DNA from 2 places in the Brevundimonas sp. TWP2-3-4b1 genome. Region 1 is predicted to be linked to the other one. Evidence: predicted binding sites of a transcription regulator. Region 1 holds the regulator's gene; the other holds the start of a gene.
What was found. The regulator HrcA, encoded in region 1, represses chaperone genes, less so after heat shock. The targets are predictions, from matches to a motif close to GTTAGCANTCNNNNNNNNNGANTGCTAAC.
Positions count from the first base shown of each region.

Region 2: the regulator HrcA is predicted to act here: its motif matches at 3,915-3,943, upstream of groES (co-chaperone GroES).

Region 1 is NZ_JAFCWQ010000015.1:62,944-77,944, forward strand. It holds gene infB (translation initiation factor IF-2) at 1-2,014, shown strand, start outside; gene ACP7A5_RS12115 (hypothetical protein) at 2,140-2,637, shown strand; gene ACP7A5_RS12120 (DUF2459 domain-containing protein) at 2,637-3,323, shown strand; gene rbfA (30S ribosome-binding factor RbfA) at 3,420-3,878, shown strand; gene truB (tRNA pseudouridine(55) synthase TruB) at 3,922-4,851, shown strand; gene rpsO (30S ribosomal protein S15) at 4,868-5,137, shown strand; gene pnp (polyribonucleotide nucleotidyltransferase) at 5,383-7,620, shown strand; gene ACP7A5_RS12145 (hypothetical protein) at 7,854-8,240, opposite strand; gene rph (ribonuclease PH) at 8,537-9,271, opposite strand; gene hrcA (heat-inducible transcriptional repressor HrcA) at 9,406-10,470, shown strand; gene grpE (nucleotide exchange factor GrpE) at 10,467-11,096, shown strand; gene ACP7A5_RS12165 (dienelactone hydrolase family protein) at 11,209-12,108, opposite strand; gene ACP7A5_RS12170 (alpha-ketoglutarate-dependent dioxygenase AlkB family protein) at 12,185-12,790, opposite strand; gene ACP7A5_RS12175 (hypothetical protein) at 12,800-13,216, opposite strand; gene dnaK (molecular chaperone DnaK) at 13,533-15,001, shown strand, end outside.
Region 2 is NZ_JAFCWQ010000022.1:7,587-22,587, forward strand. It holds gene ACP7A5_RS14630 (DUF4209 domain-containing protein) at 1-962, shown strand, start outside; gene ACP7A5_RS14635 (hypothetical protein) at 985-1,569, opposite strand; gene groL (chaperonin GroEL) at 1,866-3,518, opposite strand; gene groES (co-chaperone GroES) at 3,574-3,858, opposite strand; gene ACP7A5_RS14650 (hypothetical protein) at 4,122-4,691, shown strand; gene pgi (glucose-6-phosphate isomerase) at 4,722-6,317, opposite strand; gene ACP7A5_RS14660 (hypothetical protein) at 6,403-6,870, shown strand; gene ACP7A5_RS14665 (redoxin domain-containing protein) at 7,113-7,772, opposite strand; gene ACP7A5_RS14670 (protein-disulfide reductase DsbD family protein) at 7,797-9,974, opposite strand; gene ACP7A5_RS14675 (Flp family type IVb pilin) at 10,042-10,218, opposite strand; gene ACP7A5_RS14680 ((deoxy)nucleoside triphosphate pyrophosphohydrolase) at 10,242-10,667, opposite strand; gene ACP7A5_RS14685 (DUF350 domain-containing protein) at 10,823-11,266, shown strand; gene ACP7A5_RS14690 (S1 family peptidase) at 11,277-12,107, shown strand; gene ACP7A5_RS14695 (LysE family translocator) at 12,104-12,742, shown strand; gene ACP7A5_RS14700 (CC0125/CC1285 family lipoprotein) at 12,828-13,379, shown strand; gene ACP7A5_RS14705 (alpha/beta hydrolase) at 13,402-14,427, opposite strand; gene ACP7A5_RS14710 (class I SAM-dependent methyltransferase) at 14,424-15,001, opposite strand, start outside.

The sequences.
Region 1 (15,001 bases):
AAGCCGCGCGCCCGGCAGCGGTTTCGCCAAACCGCTGAAGCCCGAGGACGATCGCGACAAGCGTTTCTCCGACGCCGGCAAGGCTGTCAGCCGCACGCGTGGCGAGCCAAAGCGCCGTGAAGGCCGTCTGACCATCCAGTCCGTGGCCGGTGACGGCGATACGGCCGAGCGCATGCGCTCCCTGGCGTCGGTCCGCCGCGCCCGCGAACGTGAGAAAGAGAAGCGCAAGGGCGGGTCCACCGACGCGCCGAACCGCCCGCGCGAAGTCATCATCCCTGACGTCATCACCGTACAGGAGCTGTCCAACCGGATGGCTGTGCGCGGCGTGGACATCATCAAGTTCCTGATGAAGCAGGGCCTGATGATGAAGATCAACGACGTCATCGATACCGACACCGCCGAACTGGTGGCCGATGAATTCGGCATGACCGTGCGTCGGGTGTCCGAGTCGGACGTCGAGGCCGGCTTCCTGTCCGACGACATCGACGACGAGGCGACGACGCCCCGCGCGCCGGTCGTGGCCATCATGGGCCACGTGGACCACGGCAAGACATCGCTTCTGGACGCGCTGCGCACCACCGATGTGGCGGCGGGCGAGGCCGGCGGCATCACCCAGCACATCGGCGCCTACCAGGTGAAGACGCCGAACGGCGACGCTGTGACCTTCCTGGACACCCCGGGCCACGCGGCGTTCAGCGCCATGCGTACACGCGGCGCCAACGTCACCGACATCGTCATCCTGGTGGTGGCGGCCGATGACGGCGTCATGCCGCAGACGATCGAGAGCATTCAGCACGCGAAAGCCGCCGGCGCTCCGATCATCGTGGCAGTCAACAAGATCGACAAGCCGGACGCCGATCCGCAGAAGGTCATCAACGAGCTGCTGCAGTACGAGATCATCGGCGAAGCTCTGGGCGGCGACACCCAGATTGTGGAGATCTCGGCCAAGGCGCGCACCAATCTGGACGGCCTGCTCGAGGCCATCCTGCTGCAGGCCGAGGTCATGGACCTGAAGGCTGATCCGGAACGCTCGGCCGAAGGCGTGGTCATCGAGGCCAAGCTGGACAAGGGTCGTGGCCCGGTCGCCACCATCCTCGTCAAGCGCGGCACGCTGAGGAAGGGCGACCTGGTTGTCGCCGGTTCCAGCTTCGGCCGCGTCCGCGCTCTGCTGAACGAGCGCGGGGAACAGCTGACCGAGGCCGGTCCGTCCGTGCCGGTCGAGATCCTGGGTCTGGACGAAGCTCCGAGCCCCGGCGAACCCCTGGCCGTGGTCGAGAACGAGGCCCGCGCTCGCGAGCTGACTGAGTATCGCGCCCGCATCAAGCGCGAGAAGGCCACCGGCGGCATCAACCAGGTCAGCCTGGTCGACATGATGGCCAAGCTGGGCTCCAAGAAGATCTCGGAGCTGCCGGTCCTCATCAAGTCGGACGTCCAGGGCTCGGGCGAGGCTATTCAGGGCTCGCTCGAGAAGATGGGCAACGACGAAGTCCGCGCCCGTGTCATCTATTCCGGCGCCGGCGGCATCACCGAGTCGGACGTGCAGCTGGCCAAGTCGGCCGGCGCGCCGATCCTGGGCTTCAACGTCCGCGCCTCGAAACAGGCCAAGGATCTTGCCGAGCGTGAAGGCGTGGAGATCCGCTACTATGCGATCATCTACGACCTGCTGGACGACATGAAGGGCGTACTGTCGGGCATGCTGGCCCCGCTGCAACGCGAAACCTTCCTGGGCAACGCAGCCGTGCTGCAGGTGTTTGACATCTCCAAGACCGGCAAGATCGCCGGTTGCCGGGTGTCCGAGGGCGTCGTCCGCAAGGGCGCCAAGGTCCGGATCATCCGCGACGACATCGTCGTGCTGGAACTGGGCACGCTCGCCACGCTCAAGCGCTTCAAGGATGAGGTTAACGAAGTGCCGTCGGGCCAGGAGTGCGGCATGCATTTCCAGGGCTTCCACGACATCAAGGTCGGCGACTACATCGAGTGCTTCACTGTCGAAGAGATCCAGCGCACTCTCTAGCAGGGCGCTTCTGCTCGACGCGCAGCGTCTCGCTGCCTGAGCGCGGTTGTCTCCTCCCTGTCGCGCAGCGATGGGGAGGGGCCGCGGCCTCCCTTCCGCCGCAAGTCGCGGTATGAAGTGACGCCATGCTGCACCGTATGCTCGCCGTTCTGACGCTCGTCGCCCTCGCCACGCCGGCGGCGGCAGATACTCGCTATCTCGCTTTCGACCCGTCCGACCGGGTCACGACCGCCCTGACGCGCGGCGTGACGTTGGAGGTGGAGCGCGGCTGGTTCGGCGCGGTCAGCGTCCGGCGGATCATCTCCACCACGGCGCGCGGTTCCGCGACCATCTCGCGCGGCGGCCCGGATGAGGCGCGACGCGTCCTTCCCGGGGGCGCCTCCGAGAGCACCGTCTATTCGATTGCGCAGGAAGGCGACGGGCGAGGCCTGGCCCGTGCCCTGTGCCCCGGGGCCGACGCCACCTTCCTCGTGCTCGGGCGCGTGCGCGCCGGGCGGCCAATCGTCATGCACGGCGCAGGACGCTGGCCGGACGGGGCGTTCCGGCACTGCGTGACCCTGTCCTACGACTACCGGGGCGAATGGAGCTTGCCGCCTCGCGCCTCGGCCGCCGAGACCGACTGATGCGGATCGTTGGGGCGATGCTCCTGGCTGGAGCGCTGGGACTGGCCGTCGCCCTGTGGACCTGGACCCGTCCGGGTGATCCGGCCTTGCTCTCCCATGCCGAAGCCGGCGTCACCATCCACGTCTTCAACAATGGGTTTCACACCGATCTCGCCGTGCCCCGGGCTGCGCTGGAGGCCGGCGGCGGCCCCCTGGCCGAGGCGTCCCGCTCGATCGGACCGGGCGACTGGATACTGATCGGCTGGGGCGACGCGAAATTCTTCATCGACACATCTCCGATGGAAGAGCGGATCCCCGACGGCCTGCGGGCCTTTTTCCAGCCTGGCAATGCCTCGGTCGTCATGCTGGACCCGGAGACGGGCAACCCCGCAGGGCGTTTCACGCCCGACAGCCGCCGCACGCTTGTCCTGTCACCTGAGGCCTTCTCCGGATTGCGCGGGCGGGTCCAGGATTCGCTGACGCTCGTCGAGGGCCACCCCCGCCTGTCAACGGCGCGGGACGGCGACGGCGCGCATTTCTTCGCCAGCCGGGAGCATTTTTCGATCGGCTACCTGTGCAACAACTGGACGGCGCGGGTGTTGAATGCGGCGGGACTGCCCGTCCGTCCATTGCGTTCAGTGACTGCGGGAGAGGTCATCGCCGCCGTGGATCGCGCTGAATTGGACACCGGCGCCAGTCGGGACTAGACCGCGCCTCTTTTTGTTTCGCCGCTGTCAGAAGGCTCCGACGCGGCGTCGCTTCCCGACCGGGTCCGATCCCCGGCGGCGAACAGGACGAACGCCATGAGCAACCGAAAATCCTCCAAACCCGCCGCCAAGGCCGGAACCGTGAGCCAGCGCCAGCTGCGCGCCTCGGAGATGATCCGCCACGCCCTCGTGGAGGTGATGCGCGAGAACGAGATCCGAGACCCCGCCCTGATCGGCGTCTCCGTGACGGTGACCGAGGTGCGTCTGTCGCCGGACCTGAAGCACGCCACCTGTTTCGTCGAGCCGCTGGGCGCCGGGATCGAGACCTCGGACACCGCCGGCCACATCGACGAGATCATCAAGGCATTGAACGAACATGCCAAATTCCTGCGCGGGGCCCTGGGCCGCCATATCGACATGCGCTTCACGCCGGACCTGCGCTTCCGCCACGACGAGAGCTTCGCCGCCGCTGAACGTCTGAACCGGCTGCTGGACGACCCCCGCGTCCGCGCCGACTCCTTCGTGCCGCCCGTTGAAGACGAGGACGAGGATTGATGGTCTGGCCTCAAGCAGCGCAAATCGCGGCGGTCCAAGCCTGATGGGGCGCCGCAAAAAGGGCCTCGTCGTCAACGGCTGGGTGTGCCTGGACAAACCATTCGAGATGGGCTCGACCGACGCCGTGTCGAAGGTCCGCCGCCTGTTCGACGCGCAGAAGGCCGGGCATGCCGGGACGCTGGACCCCCTTGCCAGCGGTATCCTGCCGATCGCCCTGGGCGAGGCGACCAAGACCGTGCCCTTCATGATGGAGGCGGAGAAGGTCTATCGCTTCACCATCAACTGGGGTATCTCGACCGACAGTGTGGACCGCGAGGGCGAGATCATCGCCCGTTCCGATGTGCGCCCGACAGCCGAGGCGGTCCGCGCGGCTTTGCCTACCTTCGTCGGCGAGATCGACCAGACCCCGCCCCGGTTCAGCGCCATCAAGGTCGACGGCCAGCGTGCCTATGACCTGGCCCGCGAGGGCGCGGACTTCGAGCTGGAGAGCCGCCGGGTCACCATCTACGAGGCCGAGGTCACTGATGCGCCCGACGCCGACCATGTCGAACTGACCATTCGCACTGGCAAGGGCGTCTACGTCCGCTCGCTGGCCCGCGATCTGGCGGTCATGCTGGGCGCCGAAGGGCATGTCTCGGCCCTGCGACGCGAGCGGGTGGGGCCGTTTTCAGTCGAGAACAGCGTCACGCTGGATTTCCTGACCGATCTGGTGCATAGGGACGCCGCCTTGGAAGGCCTACTGCCCGTTTCGACCGCCCTGGACGACATCCCGGAGCTGGCCGTCACGGACCAGGACGCCTTCTCGCTTCGTCAGGGACGACCGATCGTTCTGCTCCCCCGACAGGTCGAGACGCTCAAGAGCCGCCTCCGGGATGGCTCTCGCACCGTTTCCGCCTTTCAGGGTCAGACCCTCGTCGCTCTCGGTCAGATGCGGGCCGGCCGGCTAGAACCCGACCGCGTATTCAATCTCTAAATTCTGGAGAAACACGATGTCGATTACGCCAGAGCGTAAGAACGAAGTCATTGCCGAGAACGCCCGCACCGCAGGCGACACCGGCTCGGCCGAGGTCCAGGTCGCGATCCTTTCGGAACGCATCGCCAACCTCACCGAGCACTTCAAGACGCACAAGAAGGACAACCACTCGCGCCGCGGCCTGCTCAAGATGGTCTCGCAGCGTCGTCGCCTTCTGGACCACCTGACCAAGGTCGATAAGGAGCGTTACACCGCCCTGATCACCAAGCTGAACCTGCGCCGCTAAGCGCAGTTCCGCGGAACAGTTTCGAGGCGCGGGCCACGTCCGCGCCTCTTTCCGCATCCAGAGACCAGCCGCGCACCACGGTTTTTGATGGTGCAGACGCGAGGGCCAGACCGGTCCTCTTTAACTCCCGGATCGATCGCGATGGCGCGGCGGTCCATGGATCGAAGGACTGAACGCCCGACGCATCCAGCCCCACTGATGGGATCCCGCGCGGAATACGCCGCCCGGGCTACGAAAGACGAAACATGTTCGATATCAAACGCAAGACGATCGACTGGGCCGGCCGCCCGCTGACGCTGGAAACGGGCCGTATCGCCCGCCAGGCTGACGGCGCCGTTCTGGCCACCTATGGCGAGACCATCGTCCTGGCCACTGTCGTCTACGGTCGCGCGCCCAAGCCGGGCCTGGATTTCTTCCCGCTGACCGTCAACTACCAGGAAAAGACCTTCGCCGCCGGCAAGATCCCGGGCGGCTACTTCAAGCGTGAAGGCCGTCCGACCGAAAAGGAGACTCTGGTCTCCCGCCTGATCGACCGTCCGATCCGCCCGCTGTTCGTCAAGGGCTTCAAGAACGAAACCCAGGTCGTCATCACCGTGCTGCAGCACGACCTCGAGAACGATCCCGACATCGTCGGCATGGTCGCCACCTCCGCCGCCCTGACCCTGTCGGGCGTGCCCTTCATGGGCCCGATCGGCGCCGCGCGCGTCGGCTATATCGACGGCGAGTTCGTGCTGAACCCGACGCTGGACCAACTGCCCGACTCGCAGCTGGACCTGGTCGTCGCCGGCACCAAGGACGCCCTGATGATGGTCGAGTCCGAAGCCAAGGAACTGTCCGAGCAGATCATGCTGGACGCCCTGATGTTCGCCCATCGCGGCATGCAGCCGGTCATCGACGCCATCATCGAGATGGCTGAGCACGCCGCCAAGGATCCGTTCGACTTCTCGCCTGAGGACCACTCGGGCGTCGTCACCCAGATCCAGTCGCTGGTCGGCGAGGACATCAAGGCCGCCTACACCCACCCCGGCAAGCATGCCCGTCATGAAGCCGTCGGCGCCGCCAAGAAGAAGGCCTCGGCCGCCCTGGTGAAGACCGACGAGAACCCGGACGGCGTCGATTCCGCCAAGTTCGGCGTCGCCTGGAAGGAATGCGAGGCCCACGTCCTGCGTCGCGACATCATCGACAACGCCCACCGCGTCGACGGACGTGCGCTCGACAAGGTCCGTGACATCGTTTCGGAAGTCGGCATCTTCCCGCGCACCCACGGTTCGGCCCTGTTCACCCGGGGTGAGACCCAGGCCATCGTGGTCGCCACCCTGGGCACCGGAGAGGACGAGCAATACGTTGACTCGCTGGCCGGCACCTACAAGGAGAAGTTCCTCCTGCACTACAACTTCCCTCCCTATTCGGTCGGCGAGACCGGACGTATGGGCGGCGCGGGCCGCCGGGAAATCGGTCACGGCAAGCTGGCCTGGCGGGCGATCCGTCCGATGCTGCCGACCGCGGAAGAGTTCCCCTATACGATCCGCATCGTGTCGGAGATCACCGAGTCCAACGGTTCGTCCTCCATGGCTTCGGTCTGCGGCGCCTCGCTGGCGCTGATGGACGCGGGCGTGCCCCTGAAGAAGCCCGTCTCGGGCATCGCCATGGGCCTGATCCTCGAGCCGTCGGGCGAGTTCGCCATCCTGTCGGACATCCTGGGTGACGAAGATCACCTGGGCGACATGGACTTCAAGGTCGCCGGCACGCGTGACGGCATCACCTCGCTGCAGATGGACATCAAGGTCGCCGGCATCACCGAAGAGATCATGAAGAAGGCCATCGCCCAGGCGTCGGCCGGCCGTCTTCACATCCTCGACGAGATGGACAAGGCCATCGACGGCGCGCGCACCGAACTCGGTGAGTACGCTCCGAAGATCGAATCCATCAAGGTCCCGGTCGACAAGATCCGCGACATCATCGGCACCGGCGGCAAGATCATCCGCGAGATCGTCGAAAAGACCGGCGCCAAGATCAACATTGAGGACGACGGCACGGTGAAGATCGCCGCCTCGGATCAGGAGAAGATCGACGCCGCCAAGAACTGGATCTCGTCGATCGTGTCCGAGCCCGAGCCCGGCATGATCTACTCTGGCAAGGTCGTGAAGGTCGTCGACTTCGGCGCCTTCGTGAACTTCTTCGGGGCCAAGGACGGCCTGGTCCACGTGTCCCAGATCTCGCTGGAACGCGTCGCCAACCCGGCCGACGTCCTGTCCGAGGGCCAGGAGGTCAAGGTCAAGTTCCTGGGCTTCGACGATCGCGGCAAGACCAAGCTGTCGATGAAGATCGTCGATCAGGCCACGGGTGAAGACCTGACGGCCAAGATAAACGCCGAGCGCGCCGAACGCGGCGAAGAGCCTCTGACGGAAGACACCGGCGGCGGCGGCAAGAAGCGTGAAGGCGGCGGGGGCGATCGTGGTCGCAGCCGTCCGCGTCGCGACTAGGTTCCGGCTTCACGGCTGAACGGAACAAGGCCCCGCTGGAAACAGCGGGGCCTTTTTTCGTTTCGTCATCCTCCGGCAAGCCGCGTCTTCGCGGCGCAGACCGGGGGACCCAGCGGCGCCGAAGGCGACCTGTTCAGGCAGGATGTCGAAAGTAGTGTCGCGACGGGGTCGCGCGCTCGCGCGCCGCTGGGTCCCCCGGTCTCTCTGCGCTCGCCGGAGGATAACGAAAGTGCCTACGCCGCGCACTCCGTCGGCCGGGCCTCGCCCGGACCGTACTGGCCGCAGGAGCGGTCGATCTCGTCCTGGATCAGGGCGCAGGCGTTGGCGGGATTGCACGGCGGGTGGCTGGCCGGGCTGACCATGGTGCAGCGCTCCGCCAGCCTGACAGCGGCGGCCTCGCCGATGCTGTCCGTGCAGGTCCGATCGGCGGGGCCCAGCAGCGCGCCCTCGGGCGCCGAGGCTTCTTCCTGTGGCGGAGCGTCGTCCGGCATGACCGGCGTCTGTTCGGCCGTGGCGTCGGCGGTCGCGGTCTCTTCTGAGGTCGGAGCCGTCTCTGGCGAGCCGCAGGCGGCGAGCGACAGGCCGAACGCGAGGGCAAGGGCGGTGGGCACACGAACCATGGCGGCGTCTCCGGGCGATCTGGAAGGCGCGACGATGACGCTGTTCTCCGTCGCTGGAAAGCCCGTTTCCGTCCGCGAAAAATACCCTGACGAAACGGACGTAACGGACGAAACCTTTGGTCTTTCTGAACAGAATCAGAAGGTTGTTGTTTCGAGCCCTGTCACTCTCCGGAGGGCTGTCCGATAGGGCGGACGAAACGGCGCTCGATTGTCAAAGACCCCACCCTTCAAATCTGGGATGCGACCGCGCATCTGCAAGGCGTGGACAAGAATAAATTCACACACGGGATGGAAACTCAGCGCTGGCGGGCGAGCGCCTCGTCCACCGCGGCCTTCTGCAGCTTGAACAGGTCGTTGCAACCCGCCTCGGCCAGTTCGAAAAGACGGTCGAATTCGGGGCGGGAGAAGCCGCGCTTCTCGCCGGTCGCCTGGATCTCGACGATGGTTCCCGAGCCGGTCAGGACGAAGTTGCCGTCGGCCTCGGCGCTGGAATCCTCCTCGTAGTCAAGGTCGGCCACGGGCGTATCAGCGAAGATGCCGCAGGAAATGGCCGCGACCTGATCGAGGATCGGATCGGCCTTCAGCACGCCCTCGGCCCGCAGGTAGCCGAGCGCGGAGGCCATCGCGACCCAGGCGCCGGTGATCGAGGCGGTGCGGGTGCCGCCGTCGGCCTGGATGACGTCGCAGTCGATCATGACCTGACGCTCGCCGAGCGCCTTTAGGTCGACGACAGCGCGCAGCGAGCGGCCGATGAGGCGCTGGATTTCCTGGGTGCGGCCCGACTGCTTGCCGGCGGCGGCCTCACGCTTGCCGCGCGTGTGGGTGGCGCGAGGCAGCATGCCGTATTCGGCGGTGACCCAGCCCTGACCGGTGTTGCGCATCCAGCCGGGCACTTTTTCCTCGATCGAGGCGGTGACCAGGACCTTGGTATGGCCGAACGAGACCAGGCAGGAGCCCTCGGCGTAGCGGTTGACGCCGGTTTCCAGCGTCACGGCGCGGAGCTGGTCTGGGGTGCGTTCGGAGGGGCGCATGACGGGTATCCTGAAACTCGGTATTGCATTGGCGTATCGAGCGGCGGTGCTTATCCTGAAAGGGTGAGCCTGTATCCCCCCAACCTCCCCATGCGATCGGGTCGCCGCCCGTGAGGCCTCCGCTCAGCCCCCTGATGACGACCCACTACGCCGGCTTGGCCGCGCTGGACCAGCGGGCGCGGGATATCTTTAGGAGCGTGGTCGAGACCTATCTCGAGACCGGGGAGCCGGTGGGGTCGCGAACTGTGTCGAAAGGCGGGGTGCATCTGTCGCCCGCCTCGATCCGCAACACGATGCAGGATCTCACTCTGGCGGGGTTGCTGGCGGCGCCGCACACCTCGGCGGGGCGAATCCCGACCCATGCCGGCCTGCGCCTGTTCGTGGACGGCCTGCTGGAGATCGGCGACGTCGGGACCGAGGAGCGACGCGAGATCGACGCCCGTCTGCTCGGGCGCGGCAAGGGCTTCGAGGAGGCGCTGAACGAGGCCACGGCCCTGCTGTCGGGTCTGGCGGGCGGGGCCGGCATCGTCGCCAGTCCGGTGCGGGACTCGGGCGTCAAACATGTGGAGTTCGTGGCCCTGGGCTCGGGTCAGGCGCTGGCGGTGCTGGTTGCCGACGACGGCACGGTCGAGAACCGGCTCATGCCGCTGGCCGCAGGCGTGACGCCGGCGATCCTGCAGGAGGCGTCGAACTTCCTTTCGGCCCGCATGAAGGGCAGGCTCCTGTCCGAGGCGCGTCTGGAGATGGGGGCGGAACTGGCCGCCGCGCGCAGCGAGCTGGACGCCGCCGCTGCCCGGCTGGTCGAGGACGGGCTGGCGGCCTGGTCGGGCGGGGCGGATCGGGAGCGGTCGCTGATCGTGCGGGGGCGCGCCAACCTGTTGCAGGACGCCGGGGCCGCCGAGGATCTGGAAAAGGTGCGGGTCCTGTTCGACGATCTTGAGCAGAAGGAACAGCTGATCGGCCTGCTCGACGGGGTCGATGCCGCGCAGGGCGTGCGGATTTTTATCGGGGCGGAAACGCGACTGTTTTCGCTTTCGGGTTCCGCCGTCGTCGCGGCGCCCTATATGACGGGCCGACAACGGGTTCTGGGCGCCATCGGCGTGATCGGACCCGCAAGACTGAACTATGCCCGCATCATCCCGTTGGTGGACTACACCGCGCGGGTGCTGGGGCGCATCCTGGACGGACAAGACACGTGACCGATACCCAAGACCCGAACTACGATTCCGAGCTGGACGAAGCCCTGGCCAACGCCGAGGCAGGTCTGGACTCTGGCCCGGCGGACGATCTGGGCCCGCTGGACGCCATGATCGCCGAGCGCGACCAGTGGAAGGACCGCGCCATGCGGGCTGCGGCTGAGGCGGACAACGTCAAGCGCCGCACCGAGACCCAGATGAACGACGCCCGCGCCTTCGCGATCCAGCGCTTCGCCAAGGACCTGCTGGGCGTGGCCGACAATCTGGAGCGCGCCCTGATGGCTGCGCCCAAGGACGCCGACGCCGGCGAGGCCGGTCTGGTGACCGGTCTGGAGCTGACGCAGAAGTCCCTGCTCCAGGCCTTTGAGACCAACGGGCTGAAGCGCGTCGCCCCGGGGCCGGGCGAGGCTTTCGACCCGCACCTGCACCAGGCCATGATGGAACAGCCCTCGGCCGAGGTTCCGGGCGGCAGCATCCTCGTGACCATGCAGGCCGGCTATGAACTGTTCGGCCGCACGGTGCGTCCGGCTATGGTCGTGGTGGCGGCCAAGGGCTCGGGTCCGCAAGGCGGCAACCCCTATGGCGCAGCGCCCGGCGCCAACGGCGGGGCCTTCGACGGCAAGGCGTAATCCCGATCCTCCCCGATGGGGGAGGTGGCTCGAAGCGAAGCGTAGAGACGGAGGGGGCTCGGTTTAGACGCAGAGTCTGTGGCCGGCCCCCTCCCCCAACGGGGGAGGGTTTCTATTTCAGCTTCGCCTCGAACAAGGCCAGCAGTCGGGCCCAGCCGTCGGCGGCCTCGGCCGCGCGATAGGAGGCCCGGTAGTCGGCGTGGAAGCCGTGCGGGGCGTCGGGGTAGAGTTTGATGCCGCTCTCGGTGGCGCCAGCGGCCTCCAGCGCCGTCTGCATGGCGGCGACGGTGTCATTGGGGATGCCCTGGTCCTGGCCGCCGTAGTTGCCGATGACGATGCCATTCAGGTCGTCGGCCAGATCGACCGGGAAGGGCTGGCCCGCAGCGACCTGTTCGGGCGTCGCGGTCGGCGAGGGGGCCAGACGGCCGTACCAGGCGACGCCGGCGTCGATCGCGGCGAAGCGGGCGGCGGCCTGCCATACGACCTTGCCGCCCCAGCAGAAGCCGGTGATCCCGACCTTGTCGGTGTTGGCCCAAAGCTGGCCCGAGGCCCATTCCAGGGTGGCGTTGATGTCGCCCATGACCTGTTCGTAGCCGGCGGCGCCGACGATGGCCTGGATGCGCTGCATGTCGGCGAGCGGGGCCGGGTCCTCGACGCGGACGAAGAAGGCCGGGGCTATGGCGACGTAACCTGCCTTGGCCAGGCGGCGGCAGACGTCCTGGATATAGGCGTGCAGGCCGAAGATTTCCGACACGACGATCACAACGGGGAAGGGGCCGTCGCCTTCGGGGCGGGCGACCCAGGCCGGCAGGTCGAAGTCGTCGGCGGAGGGATAGGAGACCATCGCGGTCGCCAGGCCCTCGGAATCGGTCGTGATCGGCTGGGCCTCCTGGGCCAGGGCGGCGACCGCATAGCCGGTGAACATGGCCCCCGCCGTCAGCCCGCCGAGGGATCGGCGCGAGAACCGGAAATCGTCGGCGGTCTGGCCTTCGGGGCGGATCAGGATGGTCATGGGCGCTTCCTCGGGGATTTTCCGTGGCGGACTGTGACGAGACCGCGCGGTCCCGTCGAGTCACCGCCCTGTGACCTTACGCCGCCCGGCGAAGGGTCAGGTTGATCCGCCCGCCGCCGGGCATCAGCCGCGACGAGCCGGCCACCAGTCGATCGATCCCGTGGCGCGCCAGTCGAGCGGGGCCGGTCAGGGCGCAGACGTCGCCTGACGCCAGTTTCAACGACCGGGTCGGCCCCTTGCCCGCCGGGCCGATGCGGAAGACGGCGGTGTCGCCCAGCGACACCGACAGGACCGGGGCGCAGAGGTCGGCCTCGTCCCTGTCCTGATGCAGCCCCATGCGGGCGTCCTCGCGGTAGAGGTTGATCAGGCAGGCGTCGGGCGTCCCGGGCCAGCCGGTCAACTCGGCCCACAGGTCCAGAAGGACAGGCGGGATCGGCGGCCAGGGCGCGCCGGTCTCGGGATGGGTCGGCTGGTAGCGGTAGCCGGCACGGTCCGAGACCCAGCCGAGCGCGCCAAGATTGCTCATCCTGACCGAGAACGGCTTCCCGCCCGGGGTCACCGGTCGATAGAGGGGCGCGATGGCCAGGGCGGTTGCGATTTCGGCCAGCAGGGAGGCCTGCGCGGCCTCGTGCAATCGGCCGGGCCAATAGTGAAATCCGGGGAGGTCGGGGAAGGGCTCCATCGCCCTCGTCTAGCGCGTGAAGTAATAGTCCGCGACCTGGCAGGCGTTGATGCCGCTGCGTTGCAGGCTCTGGCCGTTGTCGAACTCTGCGCGCAGCGAATAGCGGCAGGCGCCGGAGCCGTCGTCGATGGTCACCACCACGCTCTGGCCCGGCGACAGGGTGCCCGAACCCAGGAGGTCGTCGCCCCAGTCCCCGCCGCTGGAGGCGTAGAGATAGGTCATCGACCAGCCGGTCTGGTTATGGATGCGGACATCGCGATTGTAGGCGTCCTGCGATGGACGTGCCGGAGCGACCGCATGGACCGTCGCGACCCGCTTCGACGCCGATTCCGCCGCCGCCTGGGCGCCCGACAGGCCAAGCAGTGTCAGGCCCAGGATCAGGGCTGGTGTGAACCGGCGGGGCTTGCGAGGCGGGGAGCGCATCATCGGGACCTGCAACTGGCGGGCCCGTGACCCGCAATCAGGCCCAACAGTGCCCGAACGGGAGCCTGAACGCACCTGATGACCCCTGACTCCGCCTGAATCGAGCCTTGTCCTGAAACAAGGCCTTGCGGGGCATGACGACTTTCCCATATCCCGACCAGCCCGAGAGACCCCGCAATCCGTGGGGTTTCACGGAAAAACAGACAACCTGCCGCGCTCTCGCCCCCGAGAGGCGGCGCAAACAAAACGGGGGCGGTCACGCGCGGCGCTTTCTGATAAGGCCGCCGCATCGCCCGCCAGACGGAGAAAAGACAGGCTCATGGCCAAGATTATCGGTATCGACCTCGGCACCACCAACTCGTGCGTGGCCGTCATGGACGGCAAAAACCCCAAGGTGATCGAAAACGCCGAAGGCAACCGCACCACCCCGTCGGTGGTCGCGATCCAGGACGGCGGCGAGACCCTGGTCGGCCAGCCCGCCCGTCGTCAGGCGGTGACCAACCCCGCCAACACCTTCTTCGCCATCAAGCGCCTGATCGGCCGCAGTTTCGACGATCCCGTGGTGGCCAAGGACAAGGCCATGGTGCCCTATGAGATCGTCAAGGGTCCGACCGGCGACGCCTGGGTGCGCGCCAACGGCAAGGACTACTCGCCGCAGCAGATCTCGGCCTTCACCCTGATCAAGATGAAGGAGGCCGCCGAGGCCTATCTGGGCGAGAAGGTTACCCAGGCGGTCATCACGGTTCCTGCCTATTTCAACGACAGCCAGCGTCAGGCGACCAAGGACGCCGGCAAGATCGCCGGTCTCGAAGTCCTGCGCATCATCAACGAACCGACCGCAGCGGCCCTGGCCTATGGCCTGGACAAGAACGACGGCCAGAAGATCGCCGTCTATGACCTCGGCGGCGGCACCTTCGACGTCTCGATCCTCGAGATCGGCGACGGCGTCTTCGAGGTGAAGTCGACCAATGGCGATACCTTCCTGGGCGGCGAGGACTTCGACGTCCGTCTGGCCGACTATCTGGCCGACGAGTTCAAGAAGGAGCAGGGCGTCGACCTGCGCCAGGACAAGCTGGCCCTGCAGCGCCTCCGCGAAGAGGCCGAGAAGGCCAAGAAGGAACTGAGCTCGGTGACCCAGTACGAGGTCAACCTGCCGTTCATCACCATGAACGCGTCGGGCCCTCTGCATCTGAACATCAAGCTGTCGCGCGCCAAGCTGGAAGCCCTGGTCGACGACCTGATCCAGCGCACGATCGAACCCTGCGCCAAGGCGCTGAAGGACGCGGGCCTCAAGGCGTCTGACATCGACGAAGTCGTCCTGGTCGGCGGCATGACCCGCATGCCGAAGGTGCAGGAGGCCGTGAAGGCCTTCTTCGGCAAGGAGCCGCACAAGGGGGTGAACCCTGACGAGGTCGTGGCCCTGGGCGCCGCCGTTCAGGCCGGTGTTCTGCAAGGCGACGTCAAGGACGTGCTGCTGCTGGACGTGACCCCGCTGACCCTGGGCATCGAGACCCTGGGCGGTGTCTTCACCCCGCTGATCGAGCGCAACACGACCATCCCGACCAAGAAGAGCCAGGTGTTCTCCACCGCCGACGACAACCAGTCGGCCGTGACCATCCGGGTCTTCCAGGGCGAGCGTCCCATGGCCCAGGACAACAAGATGCTGGGCCAGTTCGACCTGATGGGGATTCCGCCTTCGCCGCGCGGCATGCCGCAGATCGAGGTCGCCTTCGACATCGACGCCAACGGCATCGTCAACGTCTCGGCCAAGGACAAGGCGACGAACAA
Region 2 (15,001 bases), on a different contig from region 1:
TCGCAGATGCGATCAAATCGCTGCGTCCGCTTAAGGGGACGAAACCTCGTCGCCAGGAATTGGAGGCGCGCTTACGCGAAACCCAAGAAAACATCTCGGATGAGATGACCGCCTTTTCATCCGGCCCGATCGATCTGTCGGATATCGCACAGGGGACGATCGAGGTCTTCGAGCCAATGTCGTTGCCGACCGCCCTCGGTCAACTCGCCGTTCTCTCTCGGCCTCCGGCCATAGATGATCGACGCACGGCAGCGTTAGACAGCCTAAAAGAGTCACCACTTGCGTCGATTTTCGGCATCACCCGTATGGACCGCGACGGGAAGACTATCGCTGTCGTACCGGGTGCCGAGCTACGCGGAGAGCCAAATGAGGACTGGTTGCTTCACAATTACGCCCAGAGCGACGCCCTGAGGCGGCGGATCTTCATCGCTGGTCAGTTCGAGCCCGTTAGGCAGCATCTTGCGGCAAGATTTTCGTTCACGGATCGGCACTTCGCGTCAATTGTCGCGAACAGCCCGTTTGTCCCGCTCGGATATGAAAGCCTGTTCGCACTTGGCTTTGCGCGCATGATGCAAGGCGACCAGCTCTCAGCGGCCTACCTGCTACTTCCGCAACTGGAAAACTCGATAAGGGAACTTCTATCGAAGGCGGGAAACGACCCATCGATCATCCAATCGGACATGCGACAGGAGGATCGTTCTCTTTCCTCAATGCTGGACAATAATCGTGACCAGCTCGAGGGCATTTTTGGCCACGACCTGACTCTCGAACTCGACCTGCTGTTCAACTCTCGCCTAGGACCTGCGTTGAGGCACGACATGGCCCACGGCAAGGTGAGCACCAACGACTGTCGTGACACTGACGTTCGATATGCTTGCTGGCTGATCTATCGCATCACATGCCTGCCGCTCTTGTCTCAATGGTCGAAAATCGTTGAGCAAATTGAGACTGCCGAGTTTTAGGCCAAACAAGCCTTTGTTTGCTTCAGGCCACCAACATCTTGCGTGTCAGGCTGGCTTTGCAGACGCATAGGAAGTTCTCGATCTCGGAAGGGGACAATCGACCGATGAGCGGCCCAAACCTTTCCGCTTCAACGATTTTGCCATGAACACCCAGCGTTTGTGCACCCGCTTTCGCACCCGCGTGCAGGTACACCTTCTGCGGATATTTGCCTCGGTAGCGACCAAATCGCTCCGCCACGTCATAGGTGAGAAGCTCCGTATCCACGAACAGGTTTTCCGTCCTCCAGATGCGTTGAAATGCGGCCTGAAGCAGATCGAAATCCTCAGCTAACATCAGGTCGGACAGGTAATGGGAGGCAGACGCGGCAGCGGTCCGGATCGCGTCGTAACCAATCCTGTGTTGGTGACTATTCAGGGCTCGGCGAGACGGCCCCGCTCCATCCTCCCAATCATAAAAAGCCCGCACCAGCGCCTCCTCAGGGTTAGGTGCGCTCGTCCACCATTGGTCGCCCTTTGCTCGGTCGTTTGCATACTCCGCCTCGTAGGCGTCGAGCAGACCTCCAAGCGTCCAGTCCTGCCCGCCAACTTTCGCTGCTGTGCAACTCATTCGACGCGCGTTTGTCGGTCCGCAACGCATTCGCACCCCAGAACAAGATCGGGCGGAGCCCTGCAACTCCGCCTTGTCGATCACCTAACTAGTCGACCGGACTTGGAAGTCCATGTCGCACGTGTCGCTCTGGAGCAGCGAGTGGTGCACCGTCGAGATGGTCTGCGGCGACGACAAGGCTGGCCGCCGGGCCGTCCAGGAGATGCTGGATCGCCAGCCGCACTGACAAGAAAAAGGGCGGGCCCGTTTCCGGACCCGCCCTCCCTGTTCGTTCAGCCTGAGCCGAGCGTCGTGGACTAGAAGTCCATGTCGCCCATGCCGCCCATGCCGCCGCCGCCCATGCCGCCGGAACCGCCGCCCGAGCCCTTTTTGGGAGCATCGGCCACAGCGGCCTCGGTGGTGATCAGGATGCCGGCGACCGAGGCCGCGTCCTGCAGGGCCGTGCGGACGACCTTGGCCGGGTCGATCACGCCCATGGCGACCAGGTCGCCGTACTCTTCCGTCTGGGCGTTGAAGCCGAAGGTGAGCGAGGGGTTCTCGAGCACCTTGCCGACCACGATCGAGCCTTCGACGCCGGCGTTCTCGACGATCTGACGGATCGGGGCCTGGATGGCGCGACGGATGATGGCGATGCCGGCGGTCTGGTCGGGGTTGTCGCCTTTCAGACCTTCCAGCGCCTTGGTCGCCTTCAGCAGGGCGATGCCGCCGCCGGGGACGATGCCTTCTTCAACGGCGGCCCGCGTGGCGTTCAGGGCGTCGTCGACGCGGTCCTTCTTTTCCTTGACCTCGACCTCGGTCGAACCGCCGACGCGGATGACCGCGACGCCGCCGGCCAGTTTGGCCAGACGTTCCTGCAGTTTTTCCTTGTCGTAGTCCGAGGAGGTGTCCTCGATCTGCTTCTTGATCTGGCCGATGCGGGCCTCGATGGTTTCCTTCTCACCGGTGCCGTCCACGATGGTGGTGTCGTCCTTGGTGATGGTGACCTTCTTGGCCTTGCCGAGCATGTCGAGGGTGACGTTCTCGAGCTTGATGCCCAGGTCTTCCGAGATGACCTGGCCGCCGGTCAGGACGGCGATGTCCTCCAGCATGGCCTTGCGGCGGTCGCCGAAGCCCGGAGCCTTGACGGCGGCGACGCGCAGGCCGCCGCGCAGCTTGTTGACGACGAGCGTGGCCAGGGCCTCGCCCTCGATGTCCTCGGCGATGATGAGCAGCGGACGGCCCGACTGGACCACGGCTTCCAGGATCGGCAGCATGGCCTGGAGGCTGGACAGCTTCTTCTCGAACAGCAGGATCAGGGGCTCTTCGAGCTGAACCTCCATCTTGTCGGCGTTGGTGATGAAGTAGGGCGACAGATAGCCGCGGTCGAACTGCATGCCCTCGACGACGTCCAGCTCGGTCTCGGCCGTCTTGGCCTCTTCAACCGTGATGACGCCCTCGTTGCCGACCTTTTCCATGGCCTTGGCGATCATCTCGCCGACTTCAACGTCGCCGTTGGCGGAGATGGTGCCGACCTGGGCGATCTCGGAGTTGTTCGAGACCTTCTTGGCCGAGGCCTTGATGTCGGCGAGGACGGCCGTGACGGCCTTGTCGATGCCGCGCTTCAGATCCATCGGGTTCATGCCGGCGGCGACGGCCTTGAGGCCTTCCTGCACGATCGATTGCGCCAGGACGGTCGCGGTGGTGGTGCCGTCGCCCGCCTTGTCGTTCGTCTTCGAAGCGACTTCGCGGATCATCTGCGCGCCCATGTTCTCGAAGGCGTCTTCCAGCTCGATCTCTTTGGCGACCGAGACGCCGTCCTTGGTCGAGCGCGGGGCGCCGAAGGACTTCTGGATCACGACGTTGCGGCCCTTGGGACCCAGGGTCACCTTGACGGCGTTGGCGAGGACGTTGACGCCGCGCAGCATCTTGTCGCGCGCGTCGGTGTTGAACTGTACGATCTTGGCAGCCATTGAGGGCAGCTCCTAAATATTGAATTCGTTGAAGAAGGTCGGACGATCGGCGTGCTTACAGCACGCCCAGGACGTCGGATTCCTTCATGATGATCAAGTCTTCGCCTTCAAGCTTGACCTCGGTGCCCGACCATTTGCCGAACAGGATGCGGTCGCCGGCCTTCAGTTCCAGGGCGTTGACCGTGCCGCGCTCGTCACGAACGCCGGGGCCGACGGAGACGACTTCGCCTTCCTGCGGCTTTTCCTTGGCAGTGTCGGGGATGATGATCCCGCCCTTGGTCTTGGATTCTTCTTCCACGCGCTTGACGAGCACGCGGTCGCCGAGAGGACGAAACGCCATCTGTGTATTCTCCAGTGAAGACTTCAAAAGTTCATCGTCGCGGCTCGGGGGCGGCTTTTGGCAGCCGGGCCCCACGAATGCTAACGCGCAGCGGAAGTAGGGTCGCGGCCCAGCAGCGTCAAGACGTGCGCGCTCGATGAACGCCAGATGAACGGGAATTCAATTCAGCCGTTCAGGTTCACGAGCGCAGCAATGGATTTCGTCGGTCACCGTTCGCCCAGGTGGGAGAGCAGGCTTCACTGACCGCCTTGGAGGGCCAGAGAATGAAGATGTTTCGGATGATCGCTGTCGGCGCGGCCGCCCTGACCCTGAGCGCCGTCGCCATGCCGGCCGCCGCCGCCGCCGCCGCCGCCGCCCAGAACTACGGTCGCAACCATGACCGGCACGATCGGAATGACGACGGCGATGTGGTCGCGGGACTTCTGGTCGGCGCGGTCGTCGGCGGGATCGCCGGCGCGGTGCTCGGCGACGGCGACGATCGCTATGTCGCCGGGGGTGCCCTGGCCGGGGCGGCTCTGGGCGCGGCGGCCGCCAGCGACGACGACCGTCGCGGCTATCGCTCCTATGGCGGGAGCAGTTACGGCTACAGCTACGGTTCGGGCTACGGGTACGGTTACGGCAACAGTGGATACCGCTCCGACTGTGACTACTGGCGGGACGGGCGCTGCTGGCGCAATCGCGGCCACTGGGAGCGCGAGCACGACATCAACAGCCGCGAGCGGGGCTGGAATCGCCGCGACGACCGCAGGGATGATCGCCGCGACTGGCGTTCGGATCGGCGAGACGATCGCCGGGACGACCGGCGCGACGAACGCCGCTGGCGTAACTACTGAGACCTGAATCGGGCCCTTCGGGGCCCGATTCTACATCAGGCGCGTGAGCAGGGACGCGGTCGAGGGATCGAGCGTCGCCGACGGTCCGCCGGCCGAGACATCCTTCAGGATCGCCCTGGCCAACACCTTGCCCAGCTCCACCCCCCACTGGTCGAAGGAGTTGATGTCCCAGATCACCCCTTCGACGAAGGTCTTGTGCTCGTAGAGGGCCAGAAGGGCGCCCAGCGTCCCGGGCGTCAGATGCTCCATGGCGATGGCGGTCGAGGGTCGATTGCCAGGGAAGGTCTTGTGCGTCGCCAGCCGGTCGGCCTCGGCCGCATCCGCGCCGGAGGCGAGCAGTTCAGCACGCGCCTCCTCCGTCGTCTTGCCCAGCATCAGCGCCTGACCCTGGGCCAGGGCATTCGACCACAGCGGGCTTTCAGGCGGCTCGGCGTGCGTCTTCGCCACGATGACGAACTCGGCCGGGACGACCTGCGGCCCCTGGTGAATCTGCTGAAAGAAGGCGTGCTGGCCGTTGGTGCCGGGCTCGCCGAAGACGACGGGGCAGGTCTGGCGCGTCACGGTCGAGCCGTCGCGATGCACCCTCTTGCCGTTCGACTCCATCTCCAGTTGCTGCAGGAAAGAGGGCAGACGACGCAGGGCGTGTGCGTAGGGGGCGACCGTGCGGGCGGGCCGGTTCAGGCCGTCAACGTTCCAGATCTGGGCCAGGGCCATCAGGACGGGGGCGTTCTTCTCAAGCGGAGCCGAAACGAAATGGTCGTCCATGGCCGCAGCGCCGGCCAGCATGGCGTCGAACACGTCCGCCCCCAGGGCGATGACGCAGCTCAGGCTGACCGCTGACCACAGGGAATAACGACCGCCGACCCAGTCCCGGAAGGCGAAGGTGCGGGCGCAGCCGAAGGCCTTGGCCTTGTCCGGCGCGGCGGTCACGCCGATGAAATGCCTGTCGCGGCCGGCCTCGGGCAGGCCAGCCGCCAGCCAGGCCCTGGCAGCCTCGGCATTGGCGAGGGTTTCCTGGGTGGTGAAGGTCTTGGAGACGACGACGACCAGAGTCGTCTCGGGATCGAGGCCGGTCAGGGCCTCGGCCATGTCACGCGGATCGATGTTGGCGACGAAGCGCAGGTCGATCTGCGGGTCGACAGGACGAAGCCCGTCCCAGACGACGCGGGGACCGAGGTCCGAACCGCCGATGCCGATGTGGACGATGGCCTTGAAGGGCTTGCCGGTCGCGCCCGTCTCGGCGCCTGAGCGGACGGCGGTCGCATAGGCGGCCATGTCGGCCCGGACGGCGTCGACCCCGGCGGAGACGGCTTCGCCGAGGGCATGGAAGTCGGCGCCCGTCGCCGCGCGCAGGGCGGGGTGCAGGACGGCGCGGCCCTCGGTGAAGTTGATCGCCTCGCCGTCGAACAGCCGTGTCCGGGCCGCCTCGACCCCGGCCGAGCGGGCCAGGTCCAGACAGGTCTCGAAGGCGGCTTCTGTCCAGCTCTGCTTGGACAGGTCGATATAGAGACCCGCCGCCTCGACCGTCATCCGGGCCAGCCGATCCGGGTCAGCCGCGAACTGTTCGACGATGCGGGCGTCGGCATCCAGCGCCGCGGCGACATCGAAGGCGGTCCAGTCGGTCATGCGAACATATCCCCTTAATCAAGGTCTCGTTTACGGGTGGGGCGTAGACCGGTTCAATCGTAGATTCGCGAAAAGGTCGTTCACCATGTCCTGTGGCATCGCCATCGCCGCCGCCCTTCTGCTGAGCGACCCCAATGTGGTCCTGGCCGCCGCCGAGCCGGCCGCGGTGGCCGGAGCGCCGGTCTCGGTCGCGTCCGAGCCCCTGTTCATCGACATCGTCAGCCGCGCCGGCGCCCTGAAGACCGTCGTCGAGGGCTGGAACGGCGCGCTGACCGACTTCGACGCCTTCAAGATTCAGGCGCAGGAACTCGCCGCTCTCGACATGCAGGCGCACCTGATCCTCAAGGAGCGCGGCACGGACGGCGACCTGAAATGCATCCTGCGCGGCATTTCCGAGGACATCCCGCTGAAATTGGGGGCTGTGGAAGCCGCCGCCACGGACGAGGCCCGCGCCACCGCCCTGTCGGAACTGTCCTATCTGCTGAACGACAATGTCGAGGTCATCACGGCCCCGCCGCAGCCCGGCGCGCAGAGCGGCCTGGCGGCGGAGTAGCGCGTCTCGACGCCGGGACGACGAAACTGGAAAATAGTCCTACACCGCCCTTGCAGGACGTGGGCCCGGTGCCCACATCCCGTCCGGGTCTTTGACAACTTCACGCGCGGACGAACGACGCACTGGCGGACAAATCAGCTTCCTTCCAGGTCGTTGTGTTTGCCCACAAACCGCCGCAGGTCGTCCGCTTCGTCCGTTTGGTCAGGGTGTTTTCAACGGACAAAATCCGGGACTGACGGCGATCAGGCCTCTTCCGGGTATTTGATCGAACAGCCGTAGGGCGGGGCATAGGCCGTGCGAACGCCGCGGCCGGCTTCCACGTCATCGAGCGCCGCGCGCACGAAATTGTTCGCGCCTTCCAGATCCTCGACCGTGTTGGTCGGGCGGTCGTCGATGCCGCCCGCGAACAGGATGCGGCCCTCGCCGTCGATCACCCGCATGTCGGGCGTCGTCATCGCGCCGTAAGCCTTGCCGACCGTTTCCTCGGGATCGAGCAGCAGATGGGTCGAGGCGGCGTTGTTACGGGTCCGCCAGGCGCGGGCCCCTTCGCCCTCGACATGGCCCTGTTTGCCCGGCGCGGACGAGATGACGGTCAGCCAGATCACGCCGTCGGCGACGGCCTCGCGCCGCAGGGCCTGCATGGCCCCTGAGGAAGAGTGTTTCTGGACATAGGGGCAGCCCTCGTTGGTCCATTCGATGACGACAGTCTTGGCCCGGAAGTCGGCGAGGGAACGCGCGACCCCTTCGCTGTCGATCAGGGTGAAGGCGGGGGCGAGCTGGGCCCGACCGGTCGTCGCGACGGCGGGGGTCGCCCCGGTCGCCGGGGCGGTGGCGGGCGCCTCGGCCTGCTGGCAGGCGGCAAGGGTCAGAAGGGCGGCGGCGAGGATGGGCAGACGGGCCAAGGCGGCGGTCTCCTTCAGGTCGGCTCAGGGACGGCCGCTCTCCAGGGCGTCGATCACGACTCCTTCGGTCAAGAGCTGGGGCAGGATGCGGGGCTCGGGCGAGCCGGGCGCGTAGAAAAGATATAGCGGAACGCCGGAGCGTCGGCGGCGCTCCAGCTCGCGGGTGATCGCGTCATCTCGTCGCGTCCAGTCGCCCACGAGATAGACCGCGTTCGACGCCGCCATGACCTTGGCGACCCTGGGAGAGCTCAGCGAGGTCCGCTCGTTGATCTTACAGGTGACGCACCAGTCGGCGGTGAAGTTGACCAGCACCGGCCGACCTTCGGCCTGGGCCGCCGCCACGGCCTCCACTGACCAGGGTTGCGAGGCCAGCGGACCAGACGCAGCCGTGACGTCTCCGCCTTCCGCACGTGCCTGACCGATGGCGACGCCGGTCAGGGCGATGGCGGCGACGATGGACAGGGTCGCTGTCACGGCGCTGATCACGGCTGTCCCGCCTTGCGCGCGACGCGTCTGATTGATCCCCGCCAGCCACAGGCCGAGACCCAGGAAGAGGATCGCGAGGAAGAGGACGCCCAGCGCGTCTGCCCCCGCCTGCCGCGCGAAGACCCAGGCCAACCACAGGCCCGCGCCGTACATGGGGAAGGCCAGCAGGCCCTTGAGCCGATCCATCCAGGGGCCGGGACGAGGCAGTTTCGCCAGCAGACGCGGCGACAGGCTGACGATCACATAGGGCAGGGCCAGACCCAGACCCAGCATCAGGAAGACGACCAGCGCCATCGGCCAGGGCATCAGCAGGGCGGCCCCGAGGGCGAAGGCCATGAAGGGGGCGGTGCAGGGCGCCGCCACCACCACCGCCAGCACGCCAGTGAAGAAGGCGCCAACCCCGCCGGAGAGCCGTGACAGGGGCCCGGAACCCGCGGCCTGCAAACCGGCGCCGACATGGAAGACGCCCGACAGGTTCAGGCCCACGGCGAGCATCAGAAGGGCGAGGACGGCCACGACGCCCGGCGACTGAAGCTGGAAGCCCCAGCCCACCGCCTGCCCGCCAGCCCGCAAGGCGAGCAGGATCCCGGCCAGGACGAGGAAGGTCGTCAGCACGCCTGCGAGAAAGGCCAGGCCGTCTCGCCGCGCCCCTGCGGGCGCGTGGGCGCCGGCGGTCAGGGCGGCGGCCTTCATGGCCAGGATCGGGAAGACGCAGGGCATCAGGTTCAGGATCAACCCGCCCAGCAGGGCCAGGAGCGCCGCCTGCAGGAAGCCCGTCCAGGATGACGGCGCGCCGCCTGCGGGCCGCTCTGACAGGTCGAGCGCACCACCGCCGCCCGCCCCGGGCAGGGCCGGGCCGGGAACGGCCGCGATCTCCCAGGCGCCGTCGTCGGTGACGAGGAGTCCCCCGATCGGCCCGGTCAGCCCCTCGGCCGCCAGCTTGCCGCCGACGGACAGGTTCAGGGTCACCCCGTCCGGCCCCCGCTCGCCCGGCTGGGGCGCTGAATGATCGATCAGGCCGCTCTCGAACGGGAAGAACCAGGCGCGTTGGGGCTCAAGGCCCGCGAGCGGTCCGCCGGTCGCGGAGAGGCGCAGCGTCCGGCCCTCCAGCACGGCCCGGGCGGCGATGCCGGCGGGACGGGGGGCGGTCTCGACCACGGCCTGGATCGCGGCGCCGTAGCGGGCATCCAGCGGCGCTGCGCCCTGGCGGATCGGGAGGTCGAGCCTGAGCGTCAGCTCATCCGGCACGCACATCTCGTCGCTGCACACCAGGAACAGGGCGCGGACGATGAGGGGCAGGGTAGAGCCGGGACGGGCGTCGGCCGGAACCTCGATCGGCGCCGGCAGAAGCACCTCGCCGGAGTAGCCGAAGTTCATCAGGTGCTGCAGACGCTGGCGTTCGGGCGTCGGCCACACGATGTCCCCGGCTACCACGCCCGCGGGCAGGGTCCAGTCAAGAGTGGTCGCGCCGCCGGAATCACCGGGATTGCGCCAATAGGTGTGCCAGCCGGGCTCTATCGTCTGGCGGACGGCGACGATGGCGGTGGAGCCGGGGGCGGCCCACTGGCTCATCGGGACCAGTTCGGCCTCGATCCGTACCGTGCGTTGGGGGCCGGGCTGGGCGAAGGGGGGCGCGCGGCTGATCGCCGGCGTCTGGGCCAGCGCCGGCGCTGTCGACAGCAGTAGCGAAAAGAGGAGGGCGAAGAGGCGCAACATCGCCTGCAGCCTTAGCGGCCTGCGGTCGTCACCGCCACGGCCCAATCCGTCACAGGAACGCCGTCGCCTAGCTGGTGGCGGCGCTCACGGCGGTCGAGACCTTGTCGAACGTGCCGGTGGCCTTGCCGGCGAACAGGGAGACGGCCCCGACGATCACCAGAAAGATCATCGCCACGATCAGTCCGTATTCGATGGCGGTGGCGCCGCTGTCGCTTTTCAGGAACCGGCGGATCAGGCGCATCATTCGGCCCTCCGTTGGGCGAAACCTTAAAGAAGATCGCGCAACCAGGCGACCAGCGGGGCGTCGGCGGGCGGCATGGGATAGTCCGACAGCTTGTCCGGCTTCACCCAAGCCAGGGCGGCGTGCTCGCGCTTGACGACCACGCCGGACCAGCGCCGGCACAGGTAGAGTGGCATCAAGAGGTGAAACGATTCATAAGCGTGGCTCGCGAAGACGAACGGGGCCAGACAGGCCTCGTTGACGTCGATGCCCAACTCCTCGTGCAGTTCGCGGATCAGGGCCGCCTCGGGCCGTTCGCCGGCTTCGACCTTGCCGCCCGGGAACTCCCACAGGCCCGCCAGCGCCTTGCCCTCGGGCCGCTGGGCGATCAACACCCGGCTGTCCACATCGATCAGGGCGACGGCGACGACAAGGACGGTGGGTAGTACGTGGGGGAGGGCGGCTTCGGTCATGCCGCCCAATACCGTCTGGCGTAACGCGACTGCAATCATTGGTCATCCAGTGTGTCCGCCACGTCCTTGCGGATTGGGGCGGCAATCAGGCAAGCAGTTTTGCTTTCGTTCCGTCGGCGTCCGACGGCTTCACCGTGAGATCGTTACCGCCCGCCATGGTCGCCTCCTCCCTGTCAGACACATTGTCGAGCCCCGAGGTCCAGGCCTTCGCCAGCGGATTCCCGGTGCTGGTCGTCCACCTCATGGTCACCTTCGGGCTGTTGGGCGCGGGAGCGGTCATCTACGCCCTCCTGACGCCGTGGAAGGAGATCAGCCTGATCCGGGAAGGCAACGCCGCGGCCGGCGTCGCCTTCGGCGGGGTCCTGCTCGGCCTCGCCGTTCCTCTTGCGGTGTCGATGTCGGTGTCCACCTCAGTGGCGGATATCGTCCTGTGGGGCGTGGCGACCCTGGTGTTGCAGCTTCTCGCCTTCCGCATCGTCGATCTGGTCCTGACCGGCCTGCCCCAACGCATTCAGGAGGGCGAAATCTCCGCCGCCGTGCTCCTGGTGTCGGCCAAGCTGGCGACCGCGCTGATCCTCGCCGCCGCCCTGACGGGCTGAGCTCGCGCGGATGCGTTTTCCCCGTCCGCCGGACTGGCTGATCTATTCCAGCGTGGTCTTCGCCCTGGTGCTGGGTTCGCTCAGTCGGCGCGAGAACGCCGATGCCCCGCCCGCGCCCCCGCCGCCCGACGAGATCGAGGGCGCCCTGCTGGGGCCCGTCACTCCCTTTGATCCTTCAGTGACGGTGACCGCGCCGGACGCGCCCTTCCAGCCTGTCGCCGGAACCGCCTTCTCGATCGCCGGGCGCGGGCGCTGGCTGACCGCGCGCCATGTCGTCGAGGGCTGTCGTCGGCCGGCGCTGGTCGTCGGCGGCGGTCGCGCCGTGGCGGCCGATGTGCGGCTGTCGCCCCGGGCCGACATCGCCCTGCTGATCACCGCCGGCGGTCCGCCCGCCCTGCCGGTCACGACCCATGCGCCCCTGTACGTCGGCCAGCGGGCCTTCCATCCCGGTTTCCCTCAGGGCAGGCCGGGCGAGGTCACCTCGCGCCTGCTCGGCCGCGAGACGCTAAAGGTCCGGGGACGCGGCGCCTATGACGAGCCGGTGCTGGCCTGGGCCGAGGTCGGGCGAACCTCCGGGCTGGAGGGCACGCTCGCGGGCCTGTCCGGTGCGCCCGTGCTGGACAGGCGGGGACGCGTCGTCGCCCTGACCATCGCCGAGGCGCCGCGCCGGGGACGGCTCTACACCACCGCGCCCGACACCCTGGGCCCCGCCATCCGGGGGGAACAGCAGGCGGACGAACAGTTGCTGGGCGAGCCCGTCACCGTCGATAATTATGGCCGGGTCTCCGACGACCTGCGTCGCGATCTGCGGGTCGCCCAGGTGGTCTGTCTGTCGAGGTGAGCGCCCTGCCCGTCGATCCGCATCTCTATGTCGTCTTCCTGGGCGTGATGATGGTCATGGCGGTGACGCCCGGACCCGCAAACCTTTTCTCCATCGCCACCGGCATGGAGCGCGGCAAGCGGGCGGTGCTGATCGCGGTGGCCGGCATGAATGTGGCGACCCTGGTCTGGTTCGGCGCGGCCGCGCTTGGACTCGGCGCCTTGGTGACGGCTTTTCCCGAGGTGTTTCGCTGGGTCGCGGTCGCCGGCGCCCTCTATGTGGCCTGGCTGGGCGCGTCCTCGATCCAATCCGCGTTCAAACCTGCCCCGGGCGAGGTCTCGACCGAGGGCCGAACCCACCTGCGCCGACCCGCCTTCGTCGATGGTTTCCTGGTGCAGATCGCCAATCCGAAGGCGGTGCTTTTCTTCACCGCCGTCCTGCCGCCCTTCCTCGATATCGACCGTCCCGCCGCACCCCAACTGGCCCTGTTCGCGGTCGCGGTCATCGGCATGGACGTCCTGACCATGAGCGCCTACGGTCTCAGCGGCGCCGTTCTGGCGCGGCGGATGGGCGAGCCTCGTTTCCGGCGCGGCTTCGGTGTCTTCGTCGGCTCCCTGCTTCTGATTGCCGCAGTCCTGATTGTCTTGCGATTATAGAGGTTTGTGGGTTGGCGGAACGTCTCTGTTCATGCGCCGTTCAGGTGAAATGACGGATTTTCTGCTCAAGTTCAGGAGCTCCCAAATGACGTCCTCGATCAAATCCCTTCTCGTGGTGGCGGCCTCGGCCCTGACGTTGGCCGCCTGCGCCACCTCCACCGCCTACGCCCCTGCCGGCTACAACGGCCAGCGCGGGGGCTATGCCGAGCAGCGTCTGGAGAATGACCGTTATCGCGTCAGCTTCTCGGGCAACTCTGTCACCGCGCGCGACCAGGTCGAGATGGGCCTCTTGCTGCGCTCGGCCGAATTGACAGTCGAGAACGGCTACGACTGGTTCTCAACGGTCAATCGCGCCACCGATCGCGACACCCGCTACCAGACGATCGGCGATCCGTTCTTCAACCGTTACAGCCCGTTCTGGGGCCCGTCGTGGCGCTACTACGGCCCGCGCGGCTGGAGCCGGTGGAACGACCCGTTCTGGGGCCGCGACGACTTCGACGTTCGCCAGATCGACCGTTACGAGGCAACTACCGAAATCGTGATGGGTCGCGGCGCCAAGCCCTCCGGCGACGCCAACGCCTTCGACGCCCGCGAAGTGATCGCCAACATCGGCGGCAGCGTCACTCGCCCGATGTAATCAAGGCATCCGAAGCAGCGGCTCAGGCCACCGCTTCGGATTCCGCCCTTGGCGGCTCCAGGTCGGCGATCGGCGCGACATAGTCCGCCATCGCGTCGAACTCGTTCAAGAAGATCGCCCGAAGGTCATCGGTCTCCATGATGACCTCGTGCTTGGCGTGATCGATCTCGACATAGCGACCCCGGCCAAGCCGCTTGGCGGCCCAGCGGTTGGTGTGTTTCCAGACGCGGTCGTCGTCGCCTGCCTGCACGATGGTGCAGGGAATCTGGACCGACTTCAGCGCCTTGGGCTTCAGCGATCGTTCGCCCGCGTCGATGCCGAACGCCAGCCAGCCCCAGGTGGGGCCGCCGACCGCCAAGTGCGGACAGGCGTACAGCTGCTGACGCCACAGTTCGTAGCGGGTCTCGTCGGACGTCAGTGCGTCCTTCTCGAACGTATGGTCAAAGGGATCGTCGGCGTCGTCCAGCACGAAGTCGCCGGCCTTGCCGTGGCGCACGTTCCAGCGCACCGCCAGCTTGACCGACCACATCGACCGTTTTCCGGTCTTGATGCGCAGCATCGGACTGGACAGGACAGCCCCGGCGAACCGGGTCTCCCCGGCCTCCAGGCAGAGCAGGTTCAGCACCCCGCCCATCGAGTGGCCGACCATGATCCAAGGCTTGGGCGCGCGCGTCTCGAACGCGTCCAGAAGCCGGGCATAGTCGTCCTGGAACTCCTCCACCGCGCGGGCGTGACCCTTCAACCGGTCCGGCAGCAGTCGCGCCGACAGGCCCTGGCCGCGCCAGTCGTGGGCCAGGACGCACCACCCGCGCGCGAGGAAGTTGCCGATGACCTCGAAATACTTCTCTATCGGTTCGGTCCGGCCCGGCGACAGCACCACAGTGCCCCGCGGCTTCGGCGCGACCAGGGCGGACGGGGTCCAGAGAGCAGCGCGCAGTCGCAGCCCCCCGGCGCCCCGAAACCATTCGCCGACCCCTCCGGGCGGGGCGGCGGCTCCGGGCACGCCCATCAGCGGAGCATTGGCAGCGAAGGCGGCGGCGCGGTTCACTCGGGCTTCCTGAACTTCAAGGTCATGCGATCGCTTTCGCCGATCGCGCGGTATTTGGCGGAATCAAACGCCGGATCGGGCGCCTCACCCTGGGCCGCCGTCAAGAGGCGCGGCGGCAGGGTCTCGACGCCGAAGGGGTGGTCCTTTGTGTCTTCCGGGTTGGCGTTGATCTCGGACGCGGCGACGAAGATGAACCCGGCCTCGGCCGCCAGCTGTTTGACGAATGCCTCCTGGACATAGCCGTTGGAGGCGGCCGGATCCTGATCCTCGTCGGGAGCCAGCCGGTGCTGCTCCACGCCAAGGACGCCGCCGGGCTTCACGGCGGCATAGGCGTCCGCGAAAGCTTTTTCGGCGATGCCCGCCGCCATCCAGGCGTGGATGTTACGCATGAACAGAGCCATGTCGGCGGTCCCGGCCGGCGCCACCGGTCCGGTGCCGGACCCGAAGGCGCTGAACTTCACGTCGCCGTAGAGCCTGCGGTCCGAACCGAACCGGCGCTCGAAATTGGCCATCAGAGCCGCCTGGGCAGGGTCTGTCCCCGGTCCGGTCGCGAAGCCCGCGCCGTAGTATTCGC